Regions from separate parts of the Pseudomonas muyukensis genome, predicted to be linked through region 1. Evidence: riboswitches for the same ligand, from Rfam matches in the RefSeq annotation. Region 1 holds a riboswitch; the other holds the start of a gene.
What was found. A riboswitch is a leader RNA that binds a small molecule or an ion and turns the genes downstream of it on or off. The one in region 1 is predicted to bind cobalamin.
Positions count from the first base shown of each region.

Region 2: it holds a riboswitch for cobalamin, as region 1 does, so the genes downstream of both, KSS95_RS16755 (CbtB domain-containing protein) here and KSS95_RS14845 (ABC transporter substrate-binding protein) in region 1, are expected to answer to the same signal.

Region 1 is NZ_CP077073.1:3,314,240-3,322,108, forward strand. It holds gene KSS95_RS14835 (ABC transporter ATP-binding protein) at 1-711, opposite strand, end outside; gene KSS95_RS14840 (FecCD family ABC transporter permease) at 708-1,724, opposite strand; gene KSS95_RS14845 (ABC transporter substrate-binding protein) at 1,721-2,749, opposite strand; cobalamin riboswitch at 2,863-3,058, opposite strand; gene KSS95_RS14850 (acetyltransferase domain-containing protein) at 3,085-4,251, opposite strand; gene KSS95_RS14855 (substrate-binding domain-containing protein) at 4,754-5,899, shown strand; gene KSS95_RS14860 (substrate-binding domain-containing protein) at 6,005-7,174, shown strand; gene KSS95_RS14865 (filamentous hemagglutinin family protein) at 7,317-7,869, shown strand, end outside.
Region 2 is NZ_CP077073.1:3,776,419-3,784,287, forward strand. It holds gene cobN (cobaltochelatase subunit CobN) at 1-214, opposite strand, end outside; gene cobW (cobalamin biosynthesis protein CobW) at 218-1,285, opposite strand; cobalamin riboswitch at 1,386-1,584, opposite strand; cobalamin riboswitch at 1,646-1,808, shown strand; gene KSS95_RS16755 (CbtB domain-containing protein) at 1,911-2,096, shown strand; gene KSS95_RS16760 (CbtA family protein) at 2,107-2,802, shown strand; gene KSS95_RS16765 (cobalamin biosynthesis protein) at 2,802-3,212, shown strand; gene cobM (precorrin-4 C(11)-methyltransferase) at 3,241-3,993, shown strand; gene KSS95_RS16775 (DUF1272 domain-containing protein) at 4,189-4,431, shown strand; gene KSS95_RS16780 (response regulator transcription factor) at 4,605-5,219, shown strand; gene KSS95_RS16785 (transporter substrate-binding domain-containing protein) at 5,223-7,869, shown strand, end outside.

The DNA of each region.
Region 1 (7,869 bases):
GAGCAGGCGTTCGGCTGTCAGTACCGCCGCCGGTTTGCCGAGGGCCACCAGGCGGCCCTGATCGAGCACGGCCAGGCGGTCGCAGGTCAGCGCCTGGTTGAGGTCGTGCAACGCCACCAGGGTGGTTATCGGCAGCGCCTGGACTTGGCCGAGCAAACTCAGCTGGTGCTGGATGTCGAGGTGGTTGGTCGGCTCATCCAGCAACAACACCTGCGGGCGTTGCGCCAGGGCCCGGGCGATATGCACGCGTTGGCGTTCGCCGCCGGACAGCTCGGCCCAGCGGCGTTGGGCCAGGTGGCTGGCGTCGACGTCGGCCAGTGCCTGCTCGACGATGGCACGCTCGCCGGCTCCGAAGGGGGCCAGGGCCGATAACCAGGGGGTGCGGCCCAGGGCGACGGCGTCGAACACGCGGATCGCATCCAGGGTGTCGGCTTGTTGTTCGACCAGCGCCAGCGCCTGGGCGATACGTCGGCGGGGCAGGGCCGCCAGGGGCGTGCCGAGCAACTGGACGCTGCCGCTGCTGGGCGCGCGCAGCCCGGCCAGCAGCTTGAGCAAGGTGGATTTGCCGGAACCATTGGGGCCGACCAGGCCGAGAGTCTCGCCGGGCTTGACGGCCAGATCGATACCATGCAGCACCTCGCGCCCGCCCAGACGCAGGCGCAGGCCCTGGCAACTGACGGGGGCCATTGCGGGGCTGTGCAGCGCGGTCATGGGCGCCCCCGACGGCTGACCAGGATCAGGGCGAACAGCGGCGCGCCGATCAACGCGGTGACCACCCCCACAGGGATCACCTGGCCGCTGATCAGCGTGCGCGAGAGGATGTCGGCGACGATCAGGAACAACGCCCCGCCCAGCGCGCTGGCCGGCACCAGGCGGCTGTGCCCGGGGCCGAGCAACAGGCGCAGGGCATGGGGGATGACCAGCCCGACGAAACCGATGGCACCGACGATCGACACCATCACCGCGGTCACCAGCGCCGCGCAGCTGATCAGCAGCAGTTGGGTGCGGCGCACCGGCACGCCGAGCGAGGCGGCGGAATCGGCGCCGAAGGTGAAGGCATCCAGGGCCCGGCGATGGCCGAGGCAGACCAGCAGCCCCAGCACGGCCACCGGCACCGCCAGGGTCACCGCCGGCCAGCGCACGCCGCTGAGGTTGCCCAGCAGCCAGAACAGGATGCCGCGGGCCTGTTCGGCGGTGGCGGACTTGGTGATCAGGAACGCGGTGAGCGCGTTGAACAATTGCGAGCCGGCGATCCCGGCAAGGATCACCTGGGCATTGTCATGGCGGCTGGCGCTGGCCCGCGACAGCGCCAGCACCAGGGCAAAGGCCGCCAGCGCGCCGAGGAAGGCGCCGCCGGACAGCGACAGCGCCGCGCCACCCAGGCCGAGCAGGCCGACCGCCACGGCACCGGTCGAGGCCCCGGCGGACAGACCCAGCAAATACGGCTCGGCCAGCGGGTTGCGCAGCAACGCCTGGAGAATCACCCCGCAGGTGGCCAGGCCAGCGCCGCAGGCAGCGGCCACCAGGGTGCGTGGCAAGCGGTAGTTCCAGACGATGCCGGCGTCGATCGGGTCGAGCGGATAGCCCGCCTGCCACAGGTGATTGGCCAGCACCTGCCAGACCACTTCGGCGCCCACCGGGGTTTCGCCGATGGCGATCCCGGCGAGCATGGCCAGGCTCAGGGCGAGCAGCGCGAAGGCGCCAAGGGGCAGCAGGCGACTCATGGTTGCGCCGCACTACCGCTGGCGAAGGCCGTGGACAGCACTTGCAGCCCGCGGAACAGGCGGATGCCGGCCTGCATGGCGTCGGCGTCGAGGACGATGATGCGGCCCTGTTTCACCGCATCCATGTTGCGGGTCAGCGGGTCGCTGCGCAGAAATTCGAGTTTCTTGCGATAGTCATCGGCGGGGTAGCGGCGCCGGTCCATGCGCGCGATGATCAGCCAGGTGGGATTGGCCTTGGCCAGGGTTTCCCAGCCGACGGTCGGCCATTCCTCGCTGGACTCGACCACGTTGCGCACGCCGAGGGTCTGCAGCATGAAGTCGGCCACGCCCTGGCGGCCGGCGACGTAGGGGTCGAGCGCCAGGTCGGCGCTGGAGAACCAGAACAACGCGCTGGTGTGCGTCAGGTCCTTGCCCGCCAGTTGTTGCTGCGCCTGCTGCAGGCTGCCCTGGAGCGCCGCGTTGAGGACGGCGCCGCGCGCCTGCACGTCGAAGATCTCGGCCAGTTGGCTGATGCTCTTGTAGATGCTCTGCACCTTGAACGGTTGCAGGCGGGTGCCATCGGCGCCCACCAGGTTGTCCTTGCCTTCGCAATCGGACGGCAGCAGGTAGGTGGGAATCTGCAATTCGGCGAACTGTTCGCGGGTGGCGACCGCGCCTTGGGCACCGACCATCCATTCGAACTGCACCGCCACCAGTTGCGGACGCTTGGCCACCACCGCCTCGAAGCTCGGTTCGTTGTCGGCCAGGCGCTCGACCTTGTCGTTCTGCGCCTGGAACTCGGGCAGCACGTTGTTGAACCACAGCGAAGTGCCGGCCAGGCGTTCGCCCAGGCCCAGGGCATAGAGCAGTTCGCTACCGGCCTGGCCGATGGTCACCGCGCGCTCGGGCGCCTGGGCGAAGGTCTGGGGCACGCCGCAGTTGTCGAGGGTCAACGGATACTGGGTGGCACTGGCCTGGCCATTATCGGCCTGGGCCAGCGCGGACAGGGTCAAGCCGGCGACTACGGTGGCGAGGTGGGGCAACATGGTGGGGCGGTCTCCTGTCTTGCGCTGTGCGGTCATGGGCACGGACAGGCATCGCCGGGCGCGAGCCAGAGGCTGCAAGCGCAAGGCGGATGACCATCCCGGACACCCCGCCGGTTGGTGAACACGTGCCGGCAGGTCTCCTGACTAGTGCGTCCAGGCCCGGCGCCGGCCTTCCCGGATGGATCATCCAGTGGCATCGATGGCGAGGGCTCGGCACCTACAGTTGCGGGGGCAGTTCCGTTCGGCGCGCTGGGCGCGCCTGGGATTCCCTTTTGATTCCGTGTGGAAACCGGCGGGCGGCATGGTAGACCATCGCACCGCCGGGCGAAACGCCTTTACAGGTACTTGAGCCAGGCCAGGTCGCGGCGCCGCGCCTTCAGCCGGGCAAAGCCACGCACCGGCAGGTACAGCGCGGCGGCCAGCAACAGGGCCAGCAGCCAGACCGCGGCGATACCCTCGAAACCGAAATAGTCGCCCTGGTTGCGGCCGAACAGGGCGACGCTGGCCAGGTACAGCCCCTTGAGCACATACAGGTGCAGCAGGTAGAAGAACATCGGCGCCGCGCCGAACACCGCCAGCACGCCGATCCAGCGCGTGCTGCCAGCACGCTCGAAGCCGCGTAGCAACAGCAGGCCGGTGCCCAGGGTCAGCGCCAGGAACAACAGCGAAGGCGGGTACTTGGTGATGTTGAAGAAGCTCATCAGCGTCTGCGTAACATTGGGGTAACTGTTCCAGGGCGTTTCGCCGTAACCGTTGAGCAGGCGCAGTGCGACGAAACCCAGCAGGGCCAGAGCCCCGGCCAGCAGCAGCCGCCGTTGGCGGGTATCGGCCTGGCTGGCGCGGGCGAACCATGGGCCAAGGGCGTAGCCCAGGGCAATCACGCCGATCCACGGCAACAGCGGATAGGATGTGCGCAGGCGCAGGCTGTCGGTGACCACCCACCAGCCGCGATCGTGCAGGACCGCCCACGGCACATGCAGGGCCGATGCCGGCGCGAAGTGCAGGCCATCGAGCAGGTTGTGCCCCGCGACGATCAACACGCCCAGGGTGATAAGCGCCGGACGTGGCAGCCATACCAGCAGCGCCAGGGCGATCATGCTCAGGCCGATGGCCCAGATCACTTGCAGGTAGACCACGGTGGGTGGCAGCTGGAAGGTCCAGGCGAAGTTGACCAGGGTGAACTCCAGCACCACCAGGAACAGCCCGCGCTTGAACAGAAACGCCGAGACATCGCCACGGCCCTGGTGCTTTTCGCCGTACAACCAGGCGGACAGCCCGGTGAGCAGCACGAACACCGGGGCGCACAGGTGCGCCAGGGTGCGGCTGGCGAACAGGCTGGGGTCGGTGGCGTCGATGGTCATCGGGTCGCTGACCTGGCGGTGCAGGAAGAAGGTTTCGCGCACGTGGTCCAGGAGCATGAACAGGATCACCAGGCCGCGCAGGGCGTCGATGCTTTGCAGGCGTTGGCTGGGCAAGGGGGAAGGGGTAATGGCGCTGGTCATTGGCTGGGATCGTAGGCAGGAATGGCGTTCAAATGAAATGTTATCGTATTACATTTTATCAGCGCCTGAATAGTTCGATTTCGCCTGGCGGGCCACCAGGTGTTCGCCGTGGGTGATGCAGCGCCTATTAGACCGAGCGCCGCCCGCGCGGCGCTCGATCTGACAGACGCTGCATCACTCACGGCGAACACGCCCTGCACTGAAACTTTTTTCGCTGCCTGGCCAAGCTCCCGAGTGCGTTGCGGGCAATCCTCCAGATCACCACCACCCATAACCGCTGGCCTGCCTCCATCACACCCCGGCAAAACCGCCAGAACCACCCCGCGACACCCGAGGTTTTCCCCCTCGAACTCCCGATGTTTTTTCCTTTGCCTGTCACCACAAGCTGCGAATGTTGCCTTCGTGGACAGGCCACCAGCCCCTCTGGATCAGGGTGTACGGCCTCGGCCACAGCAATGCGCGACCCACTCAACGTACGAACACGACGATAGGAGATTGCTTCATGTTTAAGCGTACTGTGATCGCCGCCTCCCTGGTGGCTGCTACCCTGGCTTCGGCCCAATCCATGGCCGCTGTGGTCGGCGGCGGTGCCACCCTGCCTGAGCCGCTGTACAACGGCAACGCCACCTGGGAAGGCATCCTGCCGAGCGGCTTCAGCTACACCGGCGTGGGCAGCGGCGGTGGCAAGACCGCTTTCCTGACCAACGCGCCTGCGTCGATCAACCAGCCTGCCGGCACCAACGTCGACTTCGCCGGTTCCGACTCGGTGCTCAGCGCCAGCGAACTGTCGACCTACAACAGCACCCGCGCCGCTGCCTGGGGCAAGCTGGTCCAGGTACCGGCGGTCGGCACCAGCGTGACCATTCCTTACCACCGCAACGGTGTCAGCAACCTGCAGGTCAACGCCACGCAACTGTGCGGCGTGTTCTCCGGCAGCATCGCCACCTGGGGCGCCCTGCTGGGCAACGGCGACACCACCCCGATCAAGGTGATCTACCGTGCCGGCAGCAGTGGCACCACCGAACTGCTGGCGCGCTTCCTCAACGACTCCTGCCCGACCGCCTTCTCGGTCAGCAGCACCTTCACCAGCGCCAACGTCGGCGCCGAGCCGAGCACCTGGCAAGCCGTGGCCGGCAGCGCCGATGTGGTCAATGCGGTGAACGCCACCGATGGTGCCATCGGCTACGTCAGCCCTGACTTCGTCGACACTGCCAACAACGCCCAGGTCGCCCGTGTCAGCAAGCTGGCCACCGGCACCGCCGTGCTGCCGACCGTCGACCAGGCGCAGATCGCCCTGGGCAGCGCCACCGCGCCGAGCGCCGACCGTGCCAACCCAGCCAGCTGGGCGGTCACCTTCGGCCGTGGCGCTACCGACAAGCCGGTCCCGACCACCGGCTACCCGATCGTCGGCTACACCAACCTGCTGGTTGGCCAGTGCTACAAGGATGCCGCCGATGCCACCGCAGTTCGCGGTTTCCTCGACGACCTGTACAGCGGCAACCACGACCTGGCCATCGGCATTCACTCGTTCGTGCCGGTGCCACCGGCCTTTGCCGCAGAAGTCAAGAAAGCCTTCATCAGCAACGCTGGCAACGAAGGCCTCGATATCGGCAACAGCAACGTCTGCAACGGTATCGGTCGCTCGTAATACGGCTGTTCCCCAGTGGCCCGCATCCGCTGGATGAGGGCATGACCCTGGCGGTGCCCGTGGGCGCCGCCAGGGTTTTCTTCGTGTGCATCAGGAGCCCGACACGTGTTCAAGCAAAGATCCCTGCAACTGGCCGTACTGGCTTGCGCCGCGCTGGTGGCCGGCAGCGCCTGCGCCGAGGTCAACGGCGGCGGTTCCACGGCGGTGAAGCGCCTTTACACCGGCAATCCGCTGTACCCCAAGCTGCCACGGTTGTTGCCCGATGGCTTCAGCTACAGCGCCGTCAACAGCCTGGCCGGCAAGCAGGCGTTCCTGGCCAACGATCCGACGCTGATCTGGCAGGCGGCCGGTGGCACTGTCGATTTCGCTGCGGGCGAGGCCGTGCTCACGGCCAGTGAACTGGCCAGCTATCGCAGCACCCGGCAAAGCGCCTATGGCCCGATGATCCAGGTGCCGGTGGCCGGCATGGCGGTGGCCATTCCCTATCAGAAGAGCGGGCTCGATGCGCTCCAGCTCAGCGCTCAGCAGTTGTGCGGGGTGTTCTCCGGGGCTTTGGCCACCTGGGGCCAGGTGCTCGGCACTGCCGACAGCACACCGGTGCGGGTGGTGTATCGCGCGGGCGACAGCGGCACCACCGAGGTGCTGTCGCGGTTCCTCAACGACAGCTGCCCGTCGGCCTTCAGGGTATCGTCCCGCTTCACCACGGCCAGCCTCGCCACCCCGCCTGGCCATTGGCTGGCGGTTGCCACCAGCGCCGACGTGACGGCCCAGGTCAGCCTCAACGAAGGGGCCATCGGCTACGTGGCCGCCAACTACACCGAGGCGGGCAAGAACAGCAAGGTCGCCCGGGTCAGCAAGCAGCCCATGGCCGCCGGGATGGCAGCGCTGCCCACGGTGCTGGCTGCCCAGGCCGGGCTGGGCACCCCGCAGGCGCCGGCCAGCGCCGCCGAGCGCGGCAATCCGCTGCGTTGGGTACCGACCTATGGCAGCGCTGCCGGCGACTTGCCGGTGGCCGGCACGGGTTACCCCATCGTCGGCTTCAGCAACCTGCTGCTCGGCCAGTGCTACCAGAGCGCCGCGGATACCCGGGCGATTCGCGACTTCCTCGGCGAACTGTTTGCCGGCCAGCGGCGGATTGCGGTGATGGGCCATATCTTCGTGACCTTGCCACAGCCATTCGCCGATGAGCTGCGCCGCACCTTCCTGTTCGATGCCTATGGCGAAGGCACCGATATCGGCAACCCGTCGGTGTGCAACGGCATCGGCCGGCCTTGAGCCGCCCGTGTGCGTTGCCATACCCCAGCCAGATGAACTTTGCATGACAAAGCTTCGGTCGCCCAACGGCCGGAGCGCCTTATGGCAAAGCGGCATCAGCGCCGCCTGACGACTTTCTAGAACCCGCACAAGGAACCCTGCGATGTCGCGCGGCATGCCCCAGCCAGCCCTCCCAGCCACCGCCGCCCTGCATCGCGGCAAGCCTGCCGGCGGCGAGCCGTTGCGGCTCAAGCCCCTGGCCCAGGCCATCGCCTTGTTGCTGCTGGCCGGCAGCGCCCAGGCCGGGCAACCGTTCAGTTCGGCCTGGTTCGCCGCCAAGGGTGCCTCCAGCGCACCGGCCGGCAGCGGCGGTGTGGGTGGGGCCGGGCAGGTGCTGCCAGGCTCGCCGCCGCCGCTGGCCCAGCAGCAACGGCTGAACCAGCAGTTCCAGCGCACGGTGAGCAACTTCAACAGCACGGTGGCCGCCATCGCCGCCCAGCAGGCGGCCCAGGCCAATGGCCGGACCTTGGCCCAGGTGCAGCCGCAAGTGATCCCCAACGGCCTGGGCGAGGGCGGCCTGAAGGTCGACGAGAACCCGCTCACCCAGGGCTGGCGCAATGCCAAGGCGCCACAGCAGAGCCAGGCCGGTGGCAAGACCCAGGTGCGTATCGAGCAGACGGCCGACAAGGCCATCCTCAACTGGGAGACCTTCAACG
Region 2 (7,869 bases), 460 kb from region 1:
CATACAGGTCGACCGAGGCGTGGTTCTGCACCTGCATCGGGTTGGCCAGGCGCACGCTGGGAAAATCGTCCGGCAACTGCTCGGCGGTTTCGGCCAGCAGTGCCAGATGGGAGTCGCCGCTGCAGAGGATCACCAGCTCGGCAGGTGTCTGGCCGAGATCGGCAATGCTGTCGTCCGGCACGAAGCCGCCGGGCTGGGTCCGCAGCAGGTGCATGGGTCAGGCGCCCAGGGCCTGGCGCAGGCGCGCTTGCAGCTGCACGGCGTCAAGGTCCTGGCCAATCAGTACCAGGCGGGTGATGCGCGCTTCATCGCTGCGCCAGGCGCGGTCGAAGTGCTTGTCGAAACGGGTGCCCACGCCCTGGATCAGCAGGCGCATCGGTTTGCCGGGGATGGCGGCGAAACCCTTGGCGCGCAGGATGCCGAATTCACCGACCAGTTGGCTCAGGGCATCGAGCAGCAGGCTTTCGTCGGCCTCGGGCAGGTCGATGGAAATCGAGTCGAAGGCATCATGATCGTGGTCGTCGTGATCGTCACCGTCGTGGTGCGAATCATGATGGGTGCGACGGCCATCGATATGCGCCTCGGACTCGGCGCCCACGCCCAGCAGCACGTCGAGCGGCAGGCGGCCACTGCTGGCCTCGATCACCTTGACCGCCGGCGGCAGTTCCTCGGCCACCTCGGCGCGCACCCCGGCCAGGCCGGCGGCGTCGATCAGGTCGGCCTTGTTCAGCACCACCAGGTCGGCGCTGGCCAACTGGTCGGCGAACAGCTCGTGCAGCGGCGACTCATGGTCCAGGTTGGGGTCGAGCTTGCGCTGGGCGTCGACCTGCTCGGGGTAGGCGGCGAAGGTGCCGGCAGCCACCGCCGGGCTGTCGACCACGGTGATCACCGCATCGACCGTGCAGGCGTTGCGGATTTCCGGCCACTGGAAGGCCTGTACCAGGGGCTTGGGCAGGGCCAGGCCGCTGGTTTCGATCAGGATATGGTCCAGGTCGCCGCGACGGGCCACCAGCTCGCGCATCACCGGGAAGAACTCCTCTTGCACGGTGCAGCACAGGCAGCCATTGGCCAGTTCGAAGACCCGGCCCAGCGCCTCTTCCTCGGTGCAGCCGATGCTGCACTGCTTGAGGATCTCGCCGTCGATGCCCAGTTCGCCGAATTCGTTGACGATCACCGCGATACGGCGGCCCTGGGCGTTGTCGAGCATGTGGCGGAGCAAGGTGGTCTTGCCCGAGCCGAGAAAGCCGGTGACGATGGTGACGGGGAGCTTGGCCAGTGTTTTCATGTCGCGTTGCCCTTGGCGGCTGTGGCGCGGGCATGCGGGACGGCGGCCGCGGCCATGCTGGCCGGGCGCGTTCGCCACCGGATCACCCCGCCCGGTTGAAAGTCGAAAACGTCGCGAGGCAGGTCTCCTGGCTTGCACCAATCCGGCGTCGGGGCCGGTGGCTCGGCGCCTTCCCGCGCGCCTGCGCAGTGGCTGTGCCGAACCTTTCAGTGCCTACAGTTGCGGGGGCAGCCGCGGCTTGTACCGCGTTCCCGTCTTAGCTCAGGCCAGGCCTGAGAACCTCGAAGCGGCAAGGCTACGCATCCACCCGACAACGGTCAACCGCCGCCGCGATTGACGCCGGCTACGCCCCGTGATTTGCTAGCGCATTGCCTGCAGGTGCCCCCAGCCGGGGGTGAAACGGGAAACCGGTGCGTCACATGGCCTCCAACAGGCCAGGACAAAGCCGGTGCTGCCCCCGCAACGGTAAGCGAGCGCACCCTGCCTCGCCAGCCCGGAGACCGGCCTGCCGTGCTCGATGAACAACCCCGCGGTGGGCGGGTGCTGTCGCATGCCCTGGGCCATCCGTGCCTGGGGGCGTCGCGCTTGCCCGTTGCCCAAAACAAAAGCAGCAGAGGAACGCGTCATGCCTATCACCAGTGCCAAGCACAGCATCGCCACCCCCGTCAGCCTCAGCCAGCGCCTGCTGGTCGCCGTGGGCGCCAGCCTGCTGGGCCTGAGCCTGGTGTACTTCGCCGGCTTCTCGCACATCGAGGCGGTACACAACGCCGCCCACGACACCCGCCACAGCGCCGCCTTCCCCTGCCACTGAGTATCCCTGCATGATCACGCGCATTGCCCGCACCGCGGGCTTCAGCGGGCTGCTCGCCGCCCTGCTGCTGACCCTGCTGCAAAGTTTCTGGATCGCCCCGCTGATCCTCCAGGCGGAAACCTTCGAGAGCGCCGCCCCGGTAGCCGAGCAGCATGAACACGCACCAGCCGAAGCCGGCCACAGCCATGAGCACAGCGCCGAGGCCTGGGCACCGGAAGACGGCTGGCAGCGGGTGCTGGCCACCACCGGCGGCAACCTGGTGGTAGCCGTCGGCTTCGCCCTGCTCCTCGCCGCGCTGTACAGCCTGCGTGAGCCGGGCCGCGTCAGCACCGGGGCGCTCTGGGGCCTGGCCGGCTTCGCCGTGTTCTGCCTGGCGCCCACCCTGGGCTTGCCCGCCGAGCTGCCAGGCACCGCCGCCGCCGACCTGGGCCAACGCCAGGCCTGGTGGATCGGCACCGCCGCCGCCACCGCGGCCGGCCTGGCCTTGCTGGTGTTCAGCCGGCATTGGTTGTTCAAGGTGCTGGGTGTCGTGCTGCTGGTAAGCCCCCATGTGATCGGCGCGCCGCAACCGGCGGTGCACGCCAGCCTGGCGCCAGAGGCCCTGGCCAGCCAGTTCAAGATCGCCTCCTGGCTGACCAACGCCGCGTTCTGGCTGGCCCTGGGCCTGCTCAGCGCCTGGCTGTTCCGCCGCGCCAACCCGGCCTGATGCTCGACTTCAGCCTGCAGCCCGCGCTGTACGCGGGCTTTGGTTGTCGCCGCGGCTGCCCCGTCGAGACCCTGGCGGTGCTGCTGCGCCAGACCATGGCCCGCCACGCCCTGCCCCTGTCGGCCTTGCGCGCCATCGCCAGCATCGACCCCAAGGCCCGCGAACCGGGCTTGCTGGCCCTGGCCGAGCGCCTTGGCGTGCCGTTTTTGTGCTTCGACGCCGCGCACCTGCTGGCTTTCGAGCCGATGCTCAGCCAACGCTCGGCCACTGCCTACGCCCAGACCGGCTGCTGGGGCGTGGCCGAAAGCGCCGCCCTGGCCCTGGCTGCCCGCGCTTCGCCACAACCCAACCTGCACGTGCCGCGGCAGGTCCTTGCCGGCGCTACCCTGGCGCTGGCCATCGGCGGATAATCCGCATCTTTACCTGCAAGGAACCGCCATGACGGTCTACTTCATCGGTGCCGGCCCCGGCGATCCGGAACTGATCACGGTCAAGGGCCAGCGCCTGATTCGCCAATGCCCGGTGATCATCTACGCAGGCTCCCTGGTCCCGCCTGCGCTGCTCGAGGGCCATAACGCCCGAACCGTGCTCAACAGCGCCGAACTGCACCTGGAGCAGATCGTCGAAGCCATGCGCCAGGCCCACGCCGAAGGCCTGGACGTGGCCCGGGTGCACAGCGGCGATCCCAGCCTGTACGGCGCCATCGGCGAACAGATCCGCCACCTGCAGGCACTGGGCATCGACTACCAGATCATTCCCGGGGTCACCGCCACTGCCGCCAGCGCCGCATTGCTGGGCTGCGAGCTGACCCTCCCGGACGTGGCGCAGACGGTGATCCTCACCCGCTACGGCGACAGCTCGCCGATGCCGCCTGGCGAACAACTGGCCGATCTGGCCCGGCATGGCAGCACCCTGGCCATTCACCTGGGGGTCAAGCACCTGGCGCGCATCGTCGACGAGCTTTTACCGCACTATGGCGGCGCCTGCCCGATTGCCGTGGTGCACCGTGCCACCTGGCCGGACCAGGATTGGGCCCGTGGCACCCTGGCGGATATCGTCGAGCGGGTAGCGGCCAAAGGCTTTCGCCGCACCGCGCTGATTCTGGTCGGCCAGGTGCTGGGCGATGCGCCGTTCGCCGACTCCGCGCTGTACCGGGCCGGGCACGCCCACCTGTACCGCCAGGGCAGTTGAAGCGATTGCCGTCGTTGACGACCGCGCCGCCCTGTAGGAGCGGCCTTGTGTCGCGAAAGGGCTGCAAAGCAGCCCCGGCATTGTTGAATTGAATACAGCCATGCCCGAAAAATCGCGAAGACCTTGCAAGGGCTGATTGCCGTCGGGGAAGGCGGCGTTGCACACTGCGTGCAACTTGCCAACGGAATGCCTGCCATGCTCGAACTGCGCCCCAACTGCGAATGCTGCGACCGCGACCTGCCGGCCGACAGCCCGGATGCACTGATCTGTTCGTTCGAATGCACCTTCTGCCGCCCCTGCAACGAGCGCCACTTCCAGGGCCAGTGCCCCAATTGCGGCGGGCAACTGGTGATCCGCCCTACCCGCACCGGCAAGGCCCTGGCCAACAACCCGGCAGCGACCCAGCGGGTCAACAAGCCTCACGCAGCTTGCCCTTGAGGGTATTTGTAGGAATTTTCAACAACATCTTGTAGGTTTATCAACACACCTATACTCGCCTATTACCAAGGCTCCTGATTATCCGTAAGGTGCGCGCAGCCCAGTTGGCCCGCCGCCTTGCGTATGCAGTGAAACGCAGGACGCGGGCTGCACCTTGTACAGGAGTTACCCATATGACATCCGTGTTGCTGGTTGATGACCACCACATTGTTCGATTGGCCGTGCGCATGCTGCTCGAACGCGAACGCTTCACCGTCGTGGGTGAAACCGGCAGCGGCAAGGATGCCGCACGCCTGGCCAGGGACACCAAGGCCGAAGTCGTCATCCTCGATATCGGCCTGCCCGACCTTGACGGCATGGAGGTGATCAAGCGCCTTAAACTGCTGGAGCCCGCGCCAAGGATAATGGCCCTCACCGGCCAACCCGCCGACCTTTATGTACGCCGCTGCATGGATGCGGGCATCTCGGCTTTTGTCAACAAGGACGAAGACCTCGATGCCATGGTGTTCGCCCTCAAGGCCTTGGTCAAAGGCTACTCGACCTTCCCGCAGATGGCGGTCAACAGCAATACCCTGGAGAGCGAGAGCGAGCGCCTGCGGCTTTTGTCCAATCGGGAAATGGAGGTGCTGCGCCGCCTGTGCGCAGGCCAGTCCAACAAGCTCATTGGCGAACAGATGAACCTTAGCGCCAAGACCATCAGCACCTATCGCGGCCGTATCATGGAGAAGCTCAAGGTCGAGTCGCTGGTTGAAATGGTCGACCTGGCCAAACGCAACAACGTGGCCTGAACCATGATCGGGCGCACGCTGCTGTGCCTGTTACTGGCCCTCTCATGGCCGTTATCCGCCCCTGCCGCCGTGCAGGGCGAAAGCCGCCACCTGCTGGCGCGGGCCTTGAGCGCCGCGCCCCCGTTGCAACTCGACGACACTGACCGACGCTGGCTGGCGCAGCGTAAAGAGCTGGTGCTGGGAAGCTCGCGTCCGGACTACCCACCGTTCGACATCAACACCAGCCAGGCCGACTACGAAGGCTTGAGCGCCGACTACGCCGGGCTGATCGGCGAACAGCTCGGCGTGCCGGTGCGGGTGCGCCGCTATGCCAGCCGCGCCCTGGCCCTGGCCGCGCTGCGCGCCGGCGAAGTCGACTTGCTGGGCACCTCCAACGCCTTCGAGGCCAACGATGCCGAGCTGGCCCTCACCCACTCCTATGCCGACGACCTGCCAGTCGTCGCCTCGCGCCATTCCCGCACGCTGCGCGAAGACGACGACCTGGCCGGGCTGCACCTGGCCATGGTCGACCACTATCTGCCGATGCAGACCGTGCAACAGCTGTTCCCCCAGGCCCAACTGCGCCTGTACCGCTCGACCCTGGCCGGTATCGCGGCGGTGGCCCTGGGCCAGGCCGACGCCTACCTGGGCGATGCCATCAGTACCGACTACGTGATCGCCAAGGGTTACCAGGGGATGGTCAAGGTCGACCACTTCGTCAAGGCGCCGGCCGGCACCTTTGCCTTTGCCCTGGCCCGCGACAACCCGCGCCTGCTGAAACTGGTGAACCTGGCCTTGGCCAGGATCGCCGACAGCGAGCGGCTGAACATCCTGCGCCGCTGGACCAGCGGCAGCACCAGTGTCCTGCTCGATCGCCGCCTGGCTGCCCTGACTCTGGAAGAGCGCGACTGGATCGAGCAACACCGCCAGGTCAAGGTCATGATCAATACCACCCTGGCGCCGCTGAGCTTTACCGATGCCCAGCAAAACCCCCGTGGCATCGCCCTGGACCTGCTGGAGCGCATCAGCCTGCGCACCGGCCTGCGCTTCCAGATCGTCGAGTCCGAGTCATTCCAGGACATGGTCGAGCAGACCGCCCAGGGCCAGGTCGACATGATCGGCGCCATCGGCTATGGCGTGCACCGCGCCCTGCGCCTGCGCTACACCCGCCCCTACATGATCAGCCCACGGGTACTGGTTACCCGGCACAATGCTCCGCCGCTGATTGGCGACCAGCCGCTGAGTGGCCTGCGCGTGGCGCTGTTGCGCGGCTCACCGTTGCGCGAGGGCCTGGAGCGCCAGGCCATCGGCATCCAGCCGATCGAGGTGGAGAACCCCTTGCAACTGATGGAGGCCGTGGCCAACGGCGAGGCCGACGTGGCGATCAGTTCGCACATCAACGCCGCCTACTTCATCAACCAGGTGTTCAAGGGCCGCCTCAGGATCGCCGGCCTGCAAGGTGACGAGCCGGCCCTGGCGGCATTCGCCGTCAGCCCGGCGCTGCCGCAGTTGCAGGCGATCCTCGACAAGGCGCTGCTGAGCATCCCGCCGGACGAACTGGAGCAACTGGTCAACCGCTGGCGTACCAATGCCGTGGTCAGCGACAGCCCCTGGCGCAACTACCGTACCCTGGCCTTGCAGGTGCTGGTGCTGGCCGCCGTGCTGCTGGCCGGCGTGGTGTTCTGGAATACCTACCTGCGCAAGCTGATTCACCAGCGCACCGAAGCCCAGCGCGCCTTGCAGGAGCAGTTGGCGCTCAGCCGCAGCTTGCTCGAGCAATTGCGCCAGGCCAAGGACGATGCCGAACGGGCCAGCCAGGCGAAAAGCACCTTCCTGGCGGTCATGAGCCATGAAATCCGCACGCCGATGAACGCGGTCATCGGCTTGCTCGAGCTGGCCCTGGAGGACAGCCGCCACGGGCGCAGCGACAGCCACGCGCTGAAAACCGCCCACGACTCGGCGCTCGGCCTGCTCGACCTGATCGGCGATGTGCTCGATATCTCGCGCATCGAGTCCGGTCATATGACCCTGCAGCCCCAGCCGGTCGAGTTGATCGAGCTGGTTCAGGCGACCTTGCGGGTGTTCGAGGGCAATGCGCGGGCCAAGGGTATCGAGCTGCGCGGCGCACTGCCCGCGCCACCCTGCTGGGTGCGGGTCGACGCCTTGCGCCTCAAGCAGGTGCTGTCGAACCTGATCAGCAATGCCATCAAGTTCACCGACCGCGGACAGGTCGACGTGACCCTCACCGCCCAGGCGCTGGACGCCCAACGGCGGCGCATCACCCTGCAGGTTCGTGACAGCGGCATGGGCATCAGCGCCGCTGATCAGGCGCGCCTGTTCAACGCATTCGCCCAGGCCGACGGCAGCCAGGGCCGCCAAGGTGCCGGGCTGGGCCTGGTGATCAGCCGCGAGCTGTGCGAGTTGATGGGCGGCCAGTTGAGCCTGCAAAGTCTCGAGGGCCTCGGGACCCAGGTCGATATCCTGCTCACCTTGCAGGTCTGCCCCCCACCCAGTCGGGAGCCGGTGAGCAGTATCGGCCGGGAGATCGCCGGCGGGCCTTTGCAGGTGCTGGTGGTCGACGATTATCCAGCCAACCTGCTGCTGCTCGAGAAACAGTTGCGCTCACTCGGGCACCACGTAGTGCTCGCCGACCAGGGCGAGGCGGCCCTGG